2 regions of the Micromonospora sp. NPDC049799 genome follow, and region 2 is predicted to be linked to the other one. Evidence: predicted binding sites of a transcription regulator. Region 2 holds the regulator's gene; the other holds the start of a gene.
The links. The regulator HrcA, encoded in region 2, represses chaperone genes, less so after heat shock. The targets are predictions, from matches to a motif close to GGTTNGCACNCTCNNNNNGAGNGTGCNAACC.

Region 1: groES (co-chaperone GroES) is a predicted target of HrcA. The motif match lies at 1,167-1,197, and genes of this name have one in related genera.

What each region holds. Positions count from the first base shown of each region.
Region 1 covers NZ_JBFAMU010000436.1:293-4,057, forward strand. Annotated here, with positions in the region: gene AB0I76_RS23920 (DUF397 domain-containing protein) at 20-211, opposite strand; gene AB0I76_RS23925 (helix-turn-helix transcriptional regulator) at 202-1,002, opposite strand; gene groES (co-chaperone GroES) at 1,331-1,645, shown strand; gene groL (chaperonin GroEL) at 1,716-3,356, shown strand; partial or broken gene AB0I76_RS23940 (molybdopterin-binding oxidoreductase) at 3,487-3,765, shown strand, end outside.
Region 2 covers NZ_JBFAMU010000028.1:3,614-14,860, reverse strand. Annotated here, with positions in the region: gene AB0I76_RS04650 (phytanoyl-CoA dioxygenase family protein) at 1-609, opposite strand, end outside; gene AB0I76_RS04645 (hypothetical protein) at 832-1,695, opposite strand; gene AB0I76_RS04640 (enoyl-CoA hydratase-related protein) at 1,806-2,615, opposite strand; gene hemW (radical SAM family heme chaperone HemW) at 2,636-3,859, shown strand; gene AB0I76_RS04630 (DUF4870 domain-containing protein) at 3,939-4,628, opposite strand; gene hrcA (heat-inducible transcriptional repressor HrcA) at 4,862-5,884, shown strand; gene dnaJ (molecular chaperone DnaJ) at 5,960-7,105, shown strand; gene AB0I76_RS04615 (16S rRNA (uracil(1498)-N(3))-methyltransferase) at 7,108-7,842, shown strand; gene ppk2 (polyphosphate kinase 2) at 7,904-8,812, opposite strand; gene AB0I76_RS04605 (SDR family oxidoreductase) at 8,874-9,635, opposite strand; gene AB0I76_RS04600 (histidine triad nucleotide-binding protein) at 9,730-10,086, shown strand; gene AB0I76_RS04595 (serine hydrolase domain-containing protein) at 10,083-11,247, shown strand, end outside.

The DNA.
Region 1 (3,765 bases), on a different contig from region 2:
GGGTGCCGGGACGGCGGTGTCAGTGCGAGGTGGGAACGGCGGCCACGAAGCCCCGCCAGGTGGCCGGAGTGAACGTCAGCACCGGCCCGGTCGGGTCCTTGCTGTCCCGGACGGCGACCACGTCGGGCAGGTTGTCGGCGACCTCGACGCAGGCGCCGCCGTTGCTGTTGCTGCGGGTGGACTTGCGCCAGGTGGCGTGGGTCAGGTCCATGTCTTCGCCACTTCCTCGATCAGGCGGGCGGACTGCCGGCGCGGCAACGCCTCACCGGCCACAGTCTCCCAACGCCGTCCCAGGCTGGCAAGGTCGTTCGGGCTGTCCACGGTGTGGCCCCGGAGTTGGTCGTCCAGGTGTGCCACCTCGGTCCCGTCGGCGAGCCGGGCCAGGACGAAGGGGCCGTTGAGCCCGATGTGCCACGGCGCCTCGGCCGGGATGATGCGCACCTGCACGTGTGGCTCGGCACCGATGGTCCGCAGGTGATCCAGTTGCTCCCGCATGGTCGCCCGGTCGCCGACCAGCCGGCGCAGCGCCTGCTCGTCCACCACGGCGACGAGCTGCGGCGGCCGGTCGCGGGTCAGCACCGCCTGCCGGGCCATCCGGGCCAGCACCCGCTCGTCGATCTCGTCGTCGGTCAGCAGCGGGCCGGCCCGGAGCATCGCCCGCGCGTACGCCTCGGTCTGGAGCAGGCCGGGAATCACCGTCGGATCGCACCAGCGTAGGGCGCTGGCCTCCCGCTCGACCTCCTCCCACGGGCGGAACCAGTCCGGCGCGGCGTGCAGCCGGATCAGCTCCAGCAGGCTGACGAAGAGACCGCCGGTCTCCAGCACCGTGTCGACCCGGGCCAGGTAGTCCGGGCCCAGCGGCTTGTGTCCGACCTCGACGGCGCTGACCGCCGAAGACGAGTAGTTGATCAGCCTGCCCAGCTCCTCCTGGCTGAGGCCGCGTGCCTGCCGGGCCCGGCGCAACTGGTCGCGCAGGAACCCCAGGGTTGGTACGTCGCTCATCCGCCGTCCTCCGTGTGCCGACTGGTGTCGGAACGTAGGCGCGCGATCACGGACGCGGAAGCGAGTGCCGGCGTGTCGCGGTGAAGAGTGGCGGAGGAGTGGCGACACGGAGCGGCGACCGTTGGCACTCTCCTTGACGGAGTGCTAGCCGAGGAATAACCTGCGATTAGCACTCTCACCCTGAGGGTGCCAACTTCCGGGCCTGTGTCCGGTCGTTGAACGCCAGGCGGACCGGCACCCGCGACGACGGCCCCGCCCGGTGGCATGTGGCAGATTGACGCTGGTCGGCTCCGGTCGACCGGTAACGAAACCAGTACCCCAGGAGGGTATGCCCGTGACTACCGCGACCAAGGTTGCGATCAAGCCGCTCGAGGACCGGATCGTGGTCCAGGCGAACGAGGCTGAGACCACCACGGCGTCGGGCATCGTGATCCCCGACACCGCCAAGGAGAAGCCGCAGGAGGGCACCGTCCTCGCTGTCGGCCCGGGCCGGATCGACGACAACGGCAACCGCGTGCCGCTCGACGTGAAGGTCGGCGACACCGTTCTCTACTCGAAGTACGGCGGCACCGAGGTCAAGTACGCCGGCGAGGAGTACCTGGTGCTCTCCGCCCGCGACGTCCTCGCGGTCATCGAGAAGTAAGCAACCGATCAGTGTCGTTGCCCCGGTCCGGCTCGCCGGGCCGGGGCAACGTCGCTTCGAAGGGACATTCATGGCGAAGATCCTGAGCTTCTCGGACGACGCCCGGCACCTGCTGGAGCACGGTGTCAACGCCCTCGCGGACACGGTCAAGGTCACCCTCGGCCCGCGCGGGCGCAACGTCGTCCTGGACAAGAAATTCGGTGTGCCCACGATCACCAACGACGGCGTGACCATCGCCAAGGAGATCGAGCTCACCAACCCGTACGAGAACCTTGGCGCGCAGCTGGTCAAGGAGGTGGCGACCAAGACCAACGACATCGCCGGCGACGGGACCACCACCGCCACCGTGCTGGCCCAGGCCATGGTCCGCGAGGGCCTGCGCAACGTGACCGCCGGCGCCAACCCGGCCGGCCTGAAGCGGGGTGTCGACGCGGCCGCCGCCAAGGTCTCCGAGGCGCTGCTCGCCAAGGCCGTCGAGGTCTCCGACAAGGAGTCGGTCGCGCAGGTCGCGACGATCTCCGCGCAGGACGCCACGATCGGTGAGCTGATCGCCGAGGCGATGGAGAAGGTCGGCCGCGACGGTGTCATCACCGTCGAGGAGGGCTCCACGCTGACCACCGAGCTGGAGGTCACCGAGGGTCTCCAGTTCGACAAGGGCTTCATCTCGCCGAACTTCGTCACCGACGTGGAGGGGCAGGAGGCGGTCCTCGAGGACCCGTACATCCTGATCACCACCCAGAAGATCTCGGCGATCGAGGAGCTGCTGCCGCTGCTGGAGAAGGTCCTCCAGAACAGCAAGCCGCTGCTGATCATCGCCGAGGACGTGGAGGGCCAGGCGCTCTCCACCCTGGTGGTCAACTCCATCCGTAAGACCATCAAGGTCTGCGCGGTCAAGGCCCCCGGGTTCGGCGACCGCCGCAAGGCGATGCTGCAGGACATGGCGGTCCTGACCGGTGCCGAGCTGGTCGCCCCGGAGCTGGGCTACAAGCTCGACCAGGTCGGCCTGGAGGTGCTCGGCACCGCCCGGCGTGTCGTGGTCGACAAGGAGAACACCACCGTCGTCGACGGCGGCGGCAAGTCCGCCGAGGTCGCCGACCGGGTGTCCCAGATCCGCAAGGAGATCGAGGCCTCGGACTCCGAGTGGGACCGGGAGAAGCTCTCCGAGCGGCTCGCCAAGCTCTCCGGCGGCATCGCCGTCATCAAGGTGGGCGCGGCGACCGAGGTCGAGATGAAGGAGCGCAAGCACCGCATCGAGGACGCCATCGCGGCGACCAAGGCCGCGGTCGAGGAGGGCACGGTCCCCGGCGGCGGCGCCGCCCTGGTCCAGATCCGGTCGGTGCTCGACGACGACCTCGGCTTCACCGGTGACGAGAAGGTGGGTGTCTCGATCGTGCGCAAGGCACTGGTCGAGCCGCTGCGCTGGATCGCCCAGAACGCCGGCCACGACGGCTACGTGGTGGTGGAGAAGGTCGCCGGCAAGGACTGGGGCCACGGCCTCAACGCCGCCACCGGCGAGTACGTCGACCTGGCCAAGGCCGGCATCCTCGACCCGGTGAAGGTGACCCGTAACGCGGTCTCCAACGCCGCGTCGATCGCCGGGCTGCTGCTCACCACCGAGAGCCTCGTGGTGGAGAAGCCGGAGAAGGCCGAGCCGGCCGCCGCCGGTGGTCACGGTCACGGTCACGGCCACCAGCACGGCCCGGGCTTCTGACCCTCGCCGTACGCCTCGTCGGGGCGCGTCGCCGGTACTCGGCGGCGCGCCCCGACGCCGTCCGGGCCCCGGTGCTTACGGAACGCTGACGCGACTGGTCGCCGCTCCCGTGATCGGAAAGACTGGTCCGATGAGCACCACGACCCCCCGGTACGCCGCCCTGGCCGGGCTCACCGCCGCCGCCGTGGCGATCGGCTCAGCCGAGATCGTGGCGGTGCTGACCGGCCCCCGCTCGGCGCCCCTGGTCGCCGTCGGGGGACTGGTCGTGGACACCGTGCCCGAGCCGCTCAAGCAGTTCGGCATCGCGCTCTTCGGCACGTACGACAAGATCGCTCTTCTGGTGGGGACGGCGCTGCTGCTCGGCGCGTTCGCCGCGCTGCTCGGCGTCCTGGCTCTGCGCCGGCTGTGG
Region 2 (11,247 bases):
GATGAACGCGTCGCCCGGGTTGGCGGTGATCTCCACCGTGCCCTCCGGGTCCGGGTTGTGGACCGAGGTGTCCCTTGGGCGGGGCAGCGAGTTCTTCAGGTGGCTGCCCGGGATCACCTTGGTCGCGCCGCGACCGTTCTCCGACAGGTCCGACAGGACGTACGCGACCTTCAGCGAGAACATCGGCCGGGGCAGGTTCGGGTCCATCGTCTCCGGGTCGGAGTTCTGCCGGTACCCGTCCTGGTGCCAGCCCCAGTACGGCTTCTCCGGCTCCAGCGCCGGCGGGGTGACGTCCAGGTGGTTGTGGTGGGTGTAGATGTTCCAGCCCGCGAGGCCCCACATGTACGGGAACGCGATCGGGTGGGTGAGCAGTTCACCGAAGAGCTCGTCCCGCTCCAGGAAGCCCAGCAGGTGCAGGGTGCCGTCCTTGGTGGTGTTGCCCTTGGCCTTCTCCTCGGCGTAGACGCGGTCCACCGCCGCCTCCAGCGCCGCCCGGTGGTCCTCGGTCAGGACGTTGCGCAGCAGGAGGAACCCCTGCTCGTGGAACTCCTTGCGGTCAATGTCGCTGATCGGCTCGTAACCGGTCCGGTCGCCGTAGTCGAACGCCACGTCGTACCCCTCCCCATGAGGCGTTGAAAAGCATTCCTGGCACAGACCGCCGATCGTAACGTGCCGATTCGCCCGCCGGGGAGCGCCCGCCGTGATAACGACCGGTGACCGGACGCCCGGGAGTGGTACGGCGACTCTCGGTCAGAGTTCTGGCGCGGTATAGCCGATCTGTGGCTGGTTGACCGATTGTGCGGTCACTGCTGGTAGGGAGATCGGGGTCGTTCAGGCGTCGGCGACGACTTCCGCCACCACCTGCGCGGCGGGGGCGGCCGCACCGTCCACCCGGTCCCAGGTGCCCCCGTCGGCGGTCCACTCCAGGCCGCCGAAGCGGACCTTCCGGACGCCGTTGTCCTGGGCGTGCGACACCAGCCAGTGCGCGTACCGCCAACCGCCGCGCTCGTCCGCGGCCGCGATCGTCAGGCTGGTCAGATCGGCCGCGGCGGCGGTCGCCGCGAGACCCCAGTCCAGGGTGAGCCCCCGGGTCAGGGCGGCGGTGGCGACCTGGCCGCGGCGCAGCGGATTGCCGCCGATCGTGCAGGCGACCGCGCCGGTGGCCTCGCCGAGCAGTGCCCGGCTCAGCACCTCCGACTCGTCCGCCCACTTCTGGTACGCCTCGGGGAAGGCGGAGCGCTGCACCTTCTGGGCCGCGTCGGTGACCCGCATCCCCTCCCAGCCGCGCACCTTCTTCAGCGCCGCGTAGAACCGGTTCGCCGCGTACCGGGGGTCGCGGATCTCGGTCGGCGTGCCCCACCCCTGGCTCGGGCGTTGCTGGAAGAGGCCCAGCGAGTCGCGGTCGCCCCCGGCGAGGTTGCGCAGGCCGGACTCCTGGTAGGCGGTGGCGAGCGCCACCACCACCGCCCGCTCGGGCATGCCGCGCTGGATGCCGATGGCCGCGATCGTCGCGGCGTTGGCCATCTGGTCGGCGTCGAGCGCCACCTCGCCGTCGGCCCGCACCGTGCACGTCCGGCTGGTCAGCGGGAGACGGAGCTGCTCACCGAACTGCCGGACGACGATCCAGATGCCGACCATGGCCACCAGGAGAAGGACGACGCCACCCGCCACGGCTGCCCGAGTTCGCACCTGCACCCCCACTTCGACAGTCCGACAAGCGTACGTCCCCGTTCGGCTGATCCGGGTCGTCCGACCGGTTCCCTCCGTTACCCCCCGGGTGTGGCGGCGGCGCAGTGCCGCCCCGATCAGTCGGCACGCTCTCCCGGGTCACCGTCCAGAGCGGCCACCCATCGAGCGGGTCGTTTCGCCCGGAAGGCGAGCACGCCCTCCATTCCCTCCTCGGACAGGAAGAATCCGGTGGAGATGGCCGACAGGTCGGCGATCTCGGCTCGCAGGTCGGTCGCGGGCCGCCGGCGCAGGAGCTCCTTCGCCCCGGCGAGCGCACCCGGCGCGCCCCGGACCAGCGAGTCGCAGAACCGCGCCACCGCCGCGTCCAGCTCGGCCGCCGGCACGGCGGCGGTGACCAGCCCGACCTCGGCGGCCCGCCGGCCGTCGAAGGTGTCCCCGGTGAGGTACAGCTCGGCGGCGGCACGCGGGTGCAGCCGGGGCAGCACGGTCGCCGAGATCACCGCCGGGATCACGCCGATCCGTACCTCGGTGAAGGCGAACGTCGCCTCCTGGGAGCACACCGCCAGGTCGGCCGCCGCGATCAGGCCGAGGCCGCCGGCGCGCGCCGGCCCGGCGACCCGGGCCACCACCGGCTTCGGGCACTCCCAGACCGCCGCGAGCACGTCACCCAGCATCCCGGCCGGCACCGACCCGCTGGCGTACGCGGCGGCGGTCTCCTTCAGGTCCGCCCCGGAGCAGAAGACCGGGCCGGTGTGGTCCAGCACGATCACCCGTACGGAGTCGTCGGCGACCGCCGCGGCGATGCCGTCCAGCAGCGACGTCATGAGCGGGGTCGAGAGCGCGTTGCGGTTGTGCGGGCTGTCCAGGGTGAGGGTGGTCACCCCGCGGGCCGTGGAGACCCGCACGAGCGCGTCGGGAGAGGTCATGTGAGGGCACACTAGTGGCCATGCCCGGCGTCCTTCCAGATGGCGAACCCGTCCCCGTCGACGGGTCGCTCCCCGCGACTGCCACCCGCGCGGTCGGCGCGCGGGGCTTCGGGGTGTACGTGCACGTGCCGTTCTGCGCCAGCCGCTGCGGCTACTGCGACTTCAACACGTACACCGCCGCCGAGCTGGGCGGCGGGGCGAGCCGGGACGGCTACGCCGACACCGTGCTCGCCGAGCTGGCGCTGGCCCGCCGGGCGCTGGGCGAGGGGCCGCCCCCACGGGTGGACACCGTCTTCGTCGGCGGTGGCACGCCGACCCTGCTGCCCGCCGACGACCTCGCCCGGATCCTCGACGCCGTCGACCGCACCTGGGGGCTCGCCGCCGACGCCGAGGTCACCACCGAGGCGAATCCCGAGTCGGTCACGCCGGAGTCGCTGAAGACGCTGCGGGCCGCCGGCTACACCCGGATCTCGCTGGGCATGCAGTCCGCCGCGCCCGGTGTGCTCGCGATCCTGGACCGGAAGCACAGCGCCGGCCGGGCCGTGGCAGCCGCCGCGGAGGCGCGCGACGCCGGCTTCGACCACGTCAACCTCGACCTGATCTACGGGACGCCGGGGGAGGATGCGGAGGACTTCGCCGCCTCCCTCGACCAGGTGGTGGCCGCCGGCGTCGACCACGTCAGCGCGTACGCCCTGATCGTCGAGGACGGCACCCGGCTCGCCGCCCGGATGCGCCGCGGCGAGCTGCCGTACCCGGACGACGACGTCGCCGCGGACCGGTACCTGGCCGCGGAGGCCGCCCTCGGCGCGGCCGGCTTCTCCTGGTACGAGGTCTCCAACTGGGCGCGCTCCGACGCGGCCCGGTGCCGGCACAACCTGCTCTACTGGTCCGGGGCGGACTGGTGGGGCCTCGGCCCCGGGGCGCACAGCCACGTCGGCGGCGTGCGCTGGTGGAACGTCAAACACCCCACGACGTACGCGCAACGCCTGGCCGCCGGGGAGTCGCCCGGTCTGGCGCGGGAGGTGCTCGGGCCGGACGAGGCGCACATGGAGGACGTGATGCTGCGCCTGCGGCTCGCCTCCGGGCTGCCGCTGGACGCCCTCGACGAGGCCGGCCGGGTCGGCGCGGGGAAGGCCCTCGCCGACGGGCTGCTCGACCCCGACCGGTACGCGGCCGGCCGGGCCGTGCTCACCCTGCGCGGGCGACTGCTGGCCGACGCGGTCGTCCGGGACCTGCTGCCCTGAGGCCCGGTCTCCCACCTCGCCCCTGTTCCGTGCGGGAGACCGGACCTCGGTGCCGGCCGGGGGAGCGGCCGGCACCGAGTCAGCGCTTCACGAAGGAGTAGGTCATCGGGTAGCGGTACATCACACCCTCGTTGGCCTTGACGCCGCCGATGATCCCGAAGATCACCGGGACGATCCAGACGAGCATCGGGACGAAGAAGAGCAGGCCGCAGGTGATCAGGGTGAGCACCCAGCTCAGCACACCGACGACCGCCCAGGTGAGCTGGAAGTTCAACGCGGCGACCGCGTGTGCCCGCACCGTCGGAGACTGCTGACCGCGGGTCATCATCGCGATGAGCGGCGCGACCCAGCCGAACAGGCCGCCGCCGATGATCACGCCGAGCGGGCCGCCGAAGTGCGCCACCAGCGCCCAGGTCTTGTCCTCGGCGTTGGGGTAGCCGCCCGCCGGCGGGCCGTACGCGCCGCCGGCCGGGTAGCCGCCGCCGTGGGGCGGATAACCACCGGGCGGGGGATGACCGCCGGGGGGCGGGTAGCCACCGGGCGGCGGATAGCCACCGGCGGGGGGATAGCCGCCGGGCGGTGGGTAGCCGCCCGACGTCGGGGCGTCACCGGGGGGTGGCGGATAGCCACCGGGCGGGGGATAGCCGCCCGCGCCCGGTGCCCCGGACAGTGGTGCGGTGGGTTCGTCCGGGGCGGGCGGGCCGGGGAAGCCCGACGGAACGGTCGGGTCCGGGTCTCCCGCGCCGGGAGGGCGAGGTGGTTCAGTCATGGACGTCACGGTAGGGGCAGTCGGCAAGGGCGCACCAGAGCGACACCGCCCGGGATGTCCGGATGGACGGCCCTGGCGCCGCAGGCGGGCGGGTGCGCGCAGCACCCTCCGTCATTGATCATCGCGATGCCGGCCCTGCCGACGTAGACTGGCACTCGCTACAGTCGAGTGCCAGGCCGCTGCCCGGGCCCGTTCCGCGCGCCCGGCCCGACGTGCGACAGGAGGTGGGGAGGATGGGTCTCGACGACCGCAAACTCGCCGTGCTGCGCGCGATCGTCGAGGACTACGTCGCCACGCAGGAGCCCGTCGGCAGCAAGGCGCTGGTCGAGCGGCACCAGCTCGGCGTCTCGCCGGCGACGGTACGCAACGACATGGCGGTGCTGGAGGAGGAGGGCTACATCCGGCAGCCGCACACCAGCGCGGGCCGGGTGCCCACCGACCGTGGCTACCGCCTCTTCGTGGACCGACTGTCCCGGGTCAAGCCGCTGAGCCCGGCCGAGCGCCGGGCGATCGAGCGGTTCCTGGTCGGCGCCGTCGACCTGGACGACGTGGTGCACCGCACGGTGCGGCTGCTGGCGCAGCTGACCCGACAGGTCGCCGTCGTGCAGTACCCGTCGCTCGCCCGTTCCTCGGTGCGGCACCTGGAGCTGGTGCCGATCTCCACCACGCGCCTGATGCTCGTCATGATCGCCGACACCGGTCGGGTGGAGCAGCGGCTGGTCGAGCTGCCCGCGCCGGTCCCGGCCGACGACGTCACCGACCTGCGCCGACTGGTCAACGAGAAGCTGGTCGGCAGCCGGCTGTCGGAGACCCCACCCCTGGTCCAGGCCCTGGTCGACGAGTCGGCACCGCACCTGCGCGGGGCCATGACCACGCTGTCCACCGTGCTGCTCGAGACGCTGGTCGAGCGGCACGAGGAGCGGATCGCCCTGGCCGGCACGGCCAACCTGACCCGTGGTGGCCTGCTCGACTTCCAGGGTTCCCTGCGTCCCATCCTGGAGGCGCTGGAGGAGGAGGTCGTGCTCCTCAAGCTGATCGGCGAGACCCAGCCCAGCACCACCCGGGTGCTGATCGGCGACGAGAACGAGGTCGACAACCTCCGCGCCGCCTCGGTGGTCAGCACCGGGTACGGCCCCGGCGCGACCATCGTCGGTGGGCTCGGCGTGTTGGGGCCCACCCGGATGGACTACCCCGGCACGATCGCCACGGTACGTGCCGTGGCACGCTACGTGGGCGATCTGCTGGCCCAGAACTGACCAGTCAGGGTCGTCGGTGTCACTGGAGGCCGACGACCGGCGCAACGCGAGACGAACATGAGGACACGGAACGCAGTGGCCAGGGACTACTACGGCATCCTCGGTGTGAGCCGGGAAGCCTCCGACGACGAGATCAAGCGCGCCTACCGCAAGCTGGCGCGGCAGTTCCACCCGGACGTGAATCCGGACCCGGAGGCCCAGGAGAAGTTCAAGGACATCAACGCCGCGTACGAGGTCCTCTCGGACGACCGGAAACGGCAGATCGTCGACCTGGGCGGTGACCCGCTCGCCCCCGGTGGCGGGGGCGCCGGCGGTCCGGGTGGCCCCGGCGGGGCGGGGCCGTTCGTCGGCTTCCAGGACATCATGGACGCGTTCTTCGGCGGCGCCGCCGGTGGCGCGCGGGGGCCGCGTCCGCGTACCCGACCGGGTGCCGACGCGATCCTGCGCCTCGAACTTGATCTCCAGGAGACCGCGTTCGGCGTCGAGGCGCCGATCACCGTCGACACCGCCGTGCTCTGCACCACCTGCTCCGGTGCCGGCACCGCCGCCGGCACGCACCTGGCCACCTGTGAGGCGTGCGGCGGCCGCGGCGAGGTGCAGTCGGTGCAGCGCACCTTCCTCGGCCAGGTGGTCTCCGCCCGGCCGTGCACCGTCTGCCAGGGCTACGGCACCACCATCCCGCACCCCTGCCCGACCTGTGCCGGCGACGGCCGGGTGCGCACCCGCCGCTCGCTGACCGTCAAGATCCCCGCCGGGGTCGAGGACGGCATGCGGATCCGGCTGGCCCAGCAGGGCGAGGTCGGCCCGGGTGGCGGCACCGCCGGCGACCTGTACGTGGAGATCCACGAACGACCCCACGACGTCTTCTCCCGCAAGGGCGACGACCTGCACTGCCGGGTCACCGTGCCGATGACCGCCGCGGCCCTGGGGACCAGGCTGACCATCAAGACGCTGGACAGCGAGGAGCCGCTCGACGTCAAGGCCGGCACCCAACCGGGCAGCACGCTGCGACTGCGTGCCCGGGGCGTACCCCACCTGCGCGGCACCGGCCGGGGTGACCTCTACGTCCACCTCGACGTGCGGACCCCGACCAAGCTCGACGCCGACCAGGAGCGGATGCTGCGCGACTTCGCCAAGACCCGGGGCGAGGAGGTCGCCGAGCTGACCAAGCAGGGCGGCTTCTTCTCCCGGATGCGCGACGCCTTCAACGGCCACGCCTGACCATGTCCGCGCCGCTGTTCCTCGTCGAGGCGCTGCCCGCCGCCGACCAACTGGTCCTGGACGGCCCCGAGGGGCACCACGCCGCCACCGTGCAGCGGCTGCGCGTCGGCGAGGAGCTGCTCCTGGCCGACGGGCGGGGCGGCACGGCCGCCGCCGTGGTCACCGCCGTCGGCCGGGGCACCCTGGACCTCGACGTGGTCTCCCGGGGGTACGTGGACGCGCCCGTCCCGCGCCTCGTGGTGGTGCAGGGCATCGCCAAGGGCGACCGCGGCGAACTGGCCGTGCAGGCGATGACCGAGGTGGGGGTGGACGAGATCGCGCCCTGGGCCGCTGCCCGCTCGGTGACCCAGTGGCGGGGCGACCGGGGCGTACGGGCGCGGGAGAAGTGGGCGTCGACCGCCCGCGAGGCCGCGAAGCAGGCCCGCCGGGCGTGGCTGCCGGTGGTGGCCGGCGCTCCCGACGAGTCGACGACGCAGGTGACCCGCCGGATCGCCGGTGCCGCCGCCGCGTACGTGCTGCACGAGGAGGCCGACGAGCGGCTGGCCACCGTGCCGTTGCCCGACGCCGGCGAGATCGTGCTGGTGGTCGGCCCGGAGGGCGGCATCGACCGCGCCGAGCTGGACGCCTTCGCCGAGGCCGGCGCCCGGCCGGTGCGACTGGGGCCGTCGGTGCTGCGTACCTCCACCGCCGGGGTCGCGGCTTTGTCGGTGCTCTCCGCCCGCCTCGACCGCTGGTGACGGTGTAAGGAAGGGCCCCCTGTAACGCCTGGGGTAGAGAAAGGGCCCTTCTTGACGCGCCTCACGGGCGGGGGAAGACCTGCACCGGCTGGTCGTCGGGGCGCAGGTCGAGCCCGGCGGGGCCGACGATGAGCGGGTCCGGCACGCCCACCACCTCGCGGTCCTTCTCGGCGTAGTCGAAGCGGTTCAGCACGTGCCGCATCGCCTCCAGCCGGGCGCGCTTCTTGTCGTTGCTCTTCACCACGGTCCACGGCGCGTCCGCCGTGTCGGTCCAGAAGAACATCGCCTCCTTGGCCTCGGTGTACTCGTCCCACTTGTCCAGCGACGCGATGTCCATCGGGGAGAGCTTCCACTGGCGTACCGGGTCGACCTGCCGCACCGCGAAGCGGGTGCGCTGCTCGTTCTGCGACACCGAGAACCAGAACTTGACCAACCGTATGCCGGAGCGCACCAGCATCCGCTCCAGCTCCGGGACCTGCCGCAGGAACTCCAGGTACTCCTTGCGGGTGCAGAAGCCCATCACCCGCTCCACCCCGGCCCGGTTGTACCAGGACCGGTCGAAGAGCACGATCTCGCCGGCCGCCGGCAGGTGCGCCAGCCAGCGCTGGAAGTACCACTGGGTGGCCTCCCGCTCGTTCGGCTTGACCAGGGCCACCACCTTGGCGTCGCGCGGGTTCAGGTGTTCCATGAACCGCTTGATGGTGCCGCCCTTGCCCGCGGCGTCGCGCCCCTCGAAGAGGATCACCAGCCGCTCACCGGACTCGCGAACCCACTCCTGGAGCTTGAGCAGCTCGATCTGGAGCAGCCGCTTCTGCTGGTCGTACTCGTCGCGGTCCATGCGCTTGTCGTACGGGTAGTCCTCGCGCCAGGTGTCCACCGGGCTGCCGTCCGGGTTGAGCAGGACGGGGTCGTCGTCGTGGCCGTCGAGCACGCGGTAGTCGGCGGCGAGGTCCAGCACGGTGTCGGCCATGCCGGAGACCCTTACCCCGTCCCGGTGCCGATCCGACGCCGGGACGGCTGTCAGTTTGCTGTCAGCTGCGCAGGTAGGAGGCACCGTTGAGGTCGACGATCGTGCCCGACGCCCACTGCGCCTCCGGCGCGGCCAGCCAGTGCACGGCGGCGGCGATCTCCTCCGGCCGCGCCACCCGGTTGAAGGGGCTCTGCGCCCGGATGGCGTCGCCGCGCTCCCCGCTCAGGTGCTCGGTGGTCATGTCCGTCTCCACGAAGCCCGGCGCGACCGTGGCCACGGCGATGCCGTACGGCGCGAGCGCCACCGCGAGGGACTGACCGAGGGCGTTCAGCCCAGCCTTGCTGGCGCCGTAGGCGGGCTGGTCCGGTTCACCCCGGAACGCGCCCCGGGACGAGACGTTGACGATCCGTCCGCCCCGCTCCCGCATGTGCTGGGCGGCGCACCAGGTCACGTTGGCCGCGCCGGTCAGGTTGGTCTCCATGACCTGCCGCCACCGCGCCTGCCAGTCCTCGTAGGAGGCACCGAAGACCGGGTGCGGCCGGTCCCGGTCGCCGTACACACCGGCGTTGTTGACCAGCACGTCCAGCCCGCCGAGCCGGTGCGCGGCCTCGTCCACCATCACCCGTACGGCGTCCGGGTCGGTCAGGTCGGCGCGCACCACCACGTGTCCGTCGCCCGGCAGGTCGGCGCGGAGCGCCTCGGCCAGGTCGGCGGAGTCGCGGTGGTGGATCGCCACCCGGTCACCGCCGGCCGCGAACGCCGTCGCCACCGCGCGCCCGATGCCGCGCGAGGCCCCCGTCACCAGTACCGCCCGAGAAGTCACGCCGGCCATCCTGCCGCAGCGGACCCCGGGTGTTAACAAGGGGCCCTTCCTCTACCGCAGGCGTTAAGAAGGGGCCCTTCCTTACACTGCCCGGGTGACTGAATGTCTGTTCTGCCGCATCGTCGCCGGGGAGATCCCGGCCACCGTCGTCCGGGAGACCCCCACCACCCTGGCGTTCCGGGACGTCGACCCGAAAGCCCCGGTGCACGTGCTGGTGGTCCCGAAGGAGCACTACGCCGACGTGGCGACCCTCGGCCAGGGTGACCCGGCGCTCGCCGGGGAGGTGCTGGCCACGGCCGCCGCCGTGGCCGAGGACGAGGGGCTGCTCGGCGACGGCTTCCGGCTGATGTTCAACACCGGCCGGTACGGCGGCCAGGAGGTCTTCCACGTGCACGCGCACCTGCTCGGCGGCGCCCCGCTCGGCCCGATGCTGGCTCGGGACCTGGCATGACGCCCGTGGGGGACCGCCTCGCCCGGATGGTGCGTGAGGTCCAGGCGCAGGCCCGCGTGCCGGCGGTCGCCGCGGCGCTGCACCGCGCCGACCGGCCGCTCTGGACCTGCGAGGTGGGGGAGACCGGCAACGACACGACGCTCGGCCCGGAGACGGCGTTCCGGATCGGCTCGGTCACGAAGACCTTCACCGCCGTGCTGACCGTCCAGTGTCGCGACGACGGCCTGCTCGACCTGGACGACCCGCTGGAGCGGCACCTGGACCTGCCGGCACACGGCGAGCTGACCGTGCGTCGGCTGCTGTCGCACACCGCCGGCCTGCAACGGGAGCCGTACGGCGACGTGTGGGACACGCTGCGCGCACCGGACGCCGAGGAGTTCCTTGCCGACCTGGCCCGGGCCGAGCGGGTGCTGCCCACCGGGCGCCGCTACCACTACTCCAACCTCGGGATGGCGCTGCTGGGCCGGCTGGTGGGGCACCTGCGCGGCGGGACCTGGGCGGAGGTGCTCGCCGAGCGGGTGCTCACCCCGCTCGGGCTCACCGGCACCACGGTCGCCCCGGGACCGACGGCGGCCACCGGGTTCCTCGTCGACGCGTACTCCGACGAGGCCCACCCGGAGCAGCCCACCGACTTCGGAGCGATCGGTCCGGCGGCCCAGCTGTGGAGCACGGCGACGGACATGGCCCGCTGGGCCGCGTTCCTCGCCGACCCGGCGGCGCTCGACCCGGACGGGAGGGTCCTCGCCCCGACCACGCTCGACGAGATGCGCTGGCCGCTGACGGTCACCGACGAGACGGTCTGGTCCGGTGGTTTCGGGCTCGGCCTGATCCTGGTTCCGCAGGGCGACCGGGTCGTGCACGTCGGGCACGACGGGGCGATGCCGGGCTTCCTGGCCGCCGTCTACGGGCGGCGCGGTGGAGAGGGCACCGCCGGGGCGATGGGCGCCGCGGTGCTCGGCTCGTCCGGCACCGCGGCCCAGCTCTTCGAGCTGCCGCACCGGCTGCTCGCGGCGGCGGCCGAGCACGACCCGGCGGACACGGTGCCGTGGCGGCCCGGCCCGCCGGCCCCACCGGAGGTACGCGGCCTGCTGGGACGCTGGTGGGGCGAGGGGTTCGAGTACGTCTTCTCCTGGCACGACGGGGCGCTGCGGGCCCGGGGCT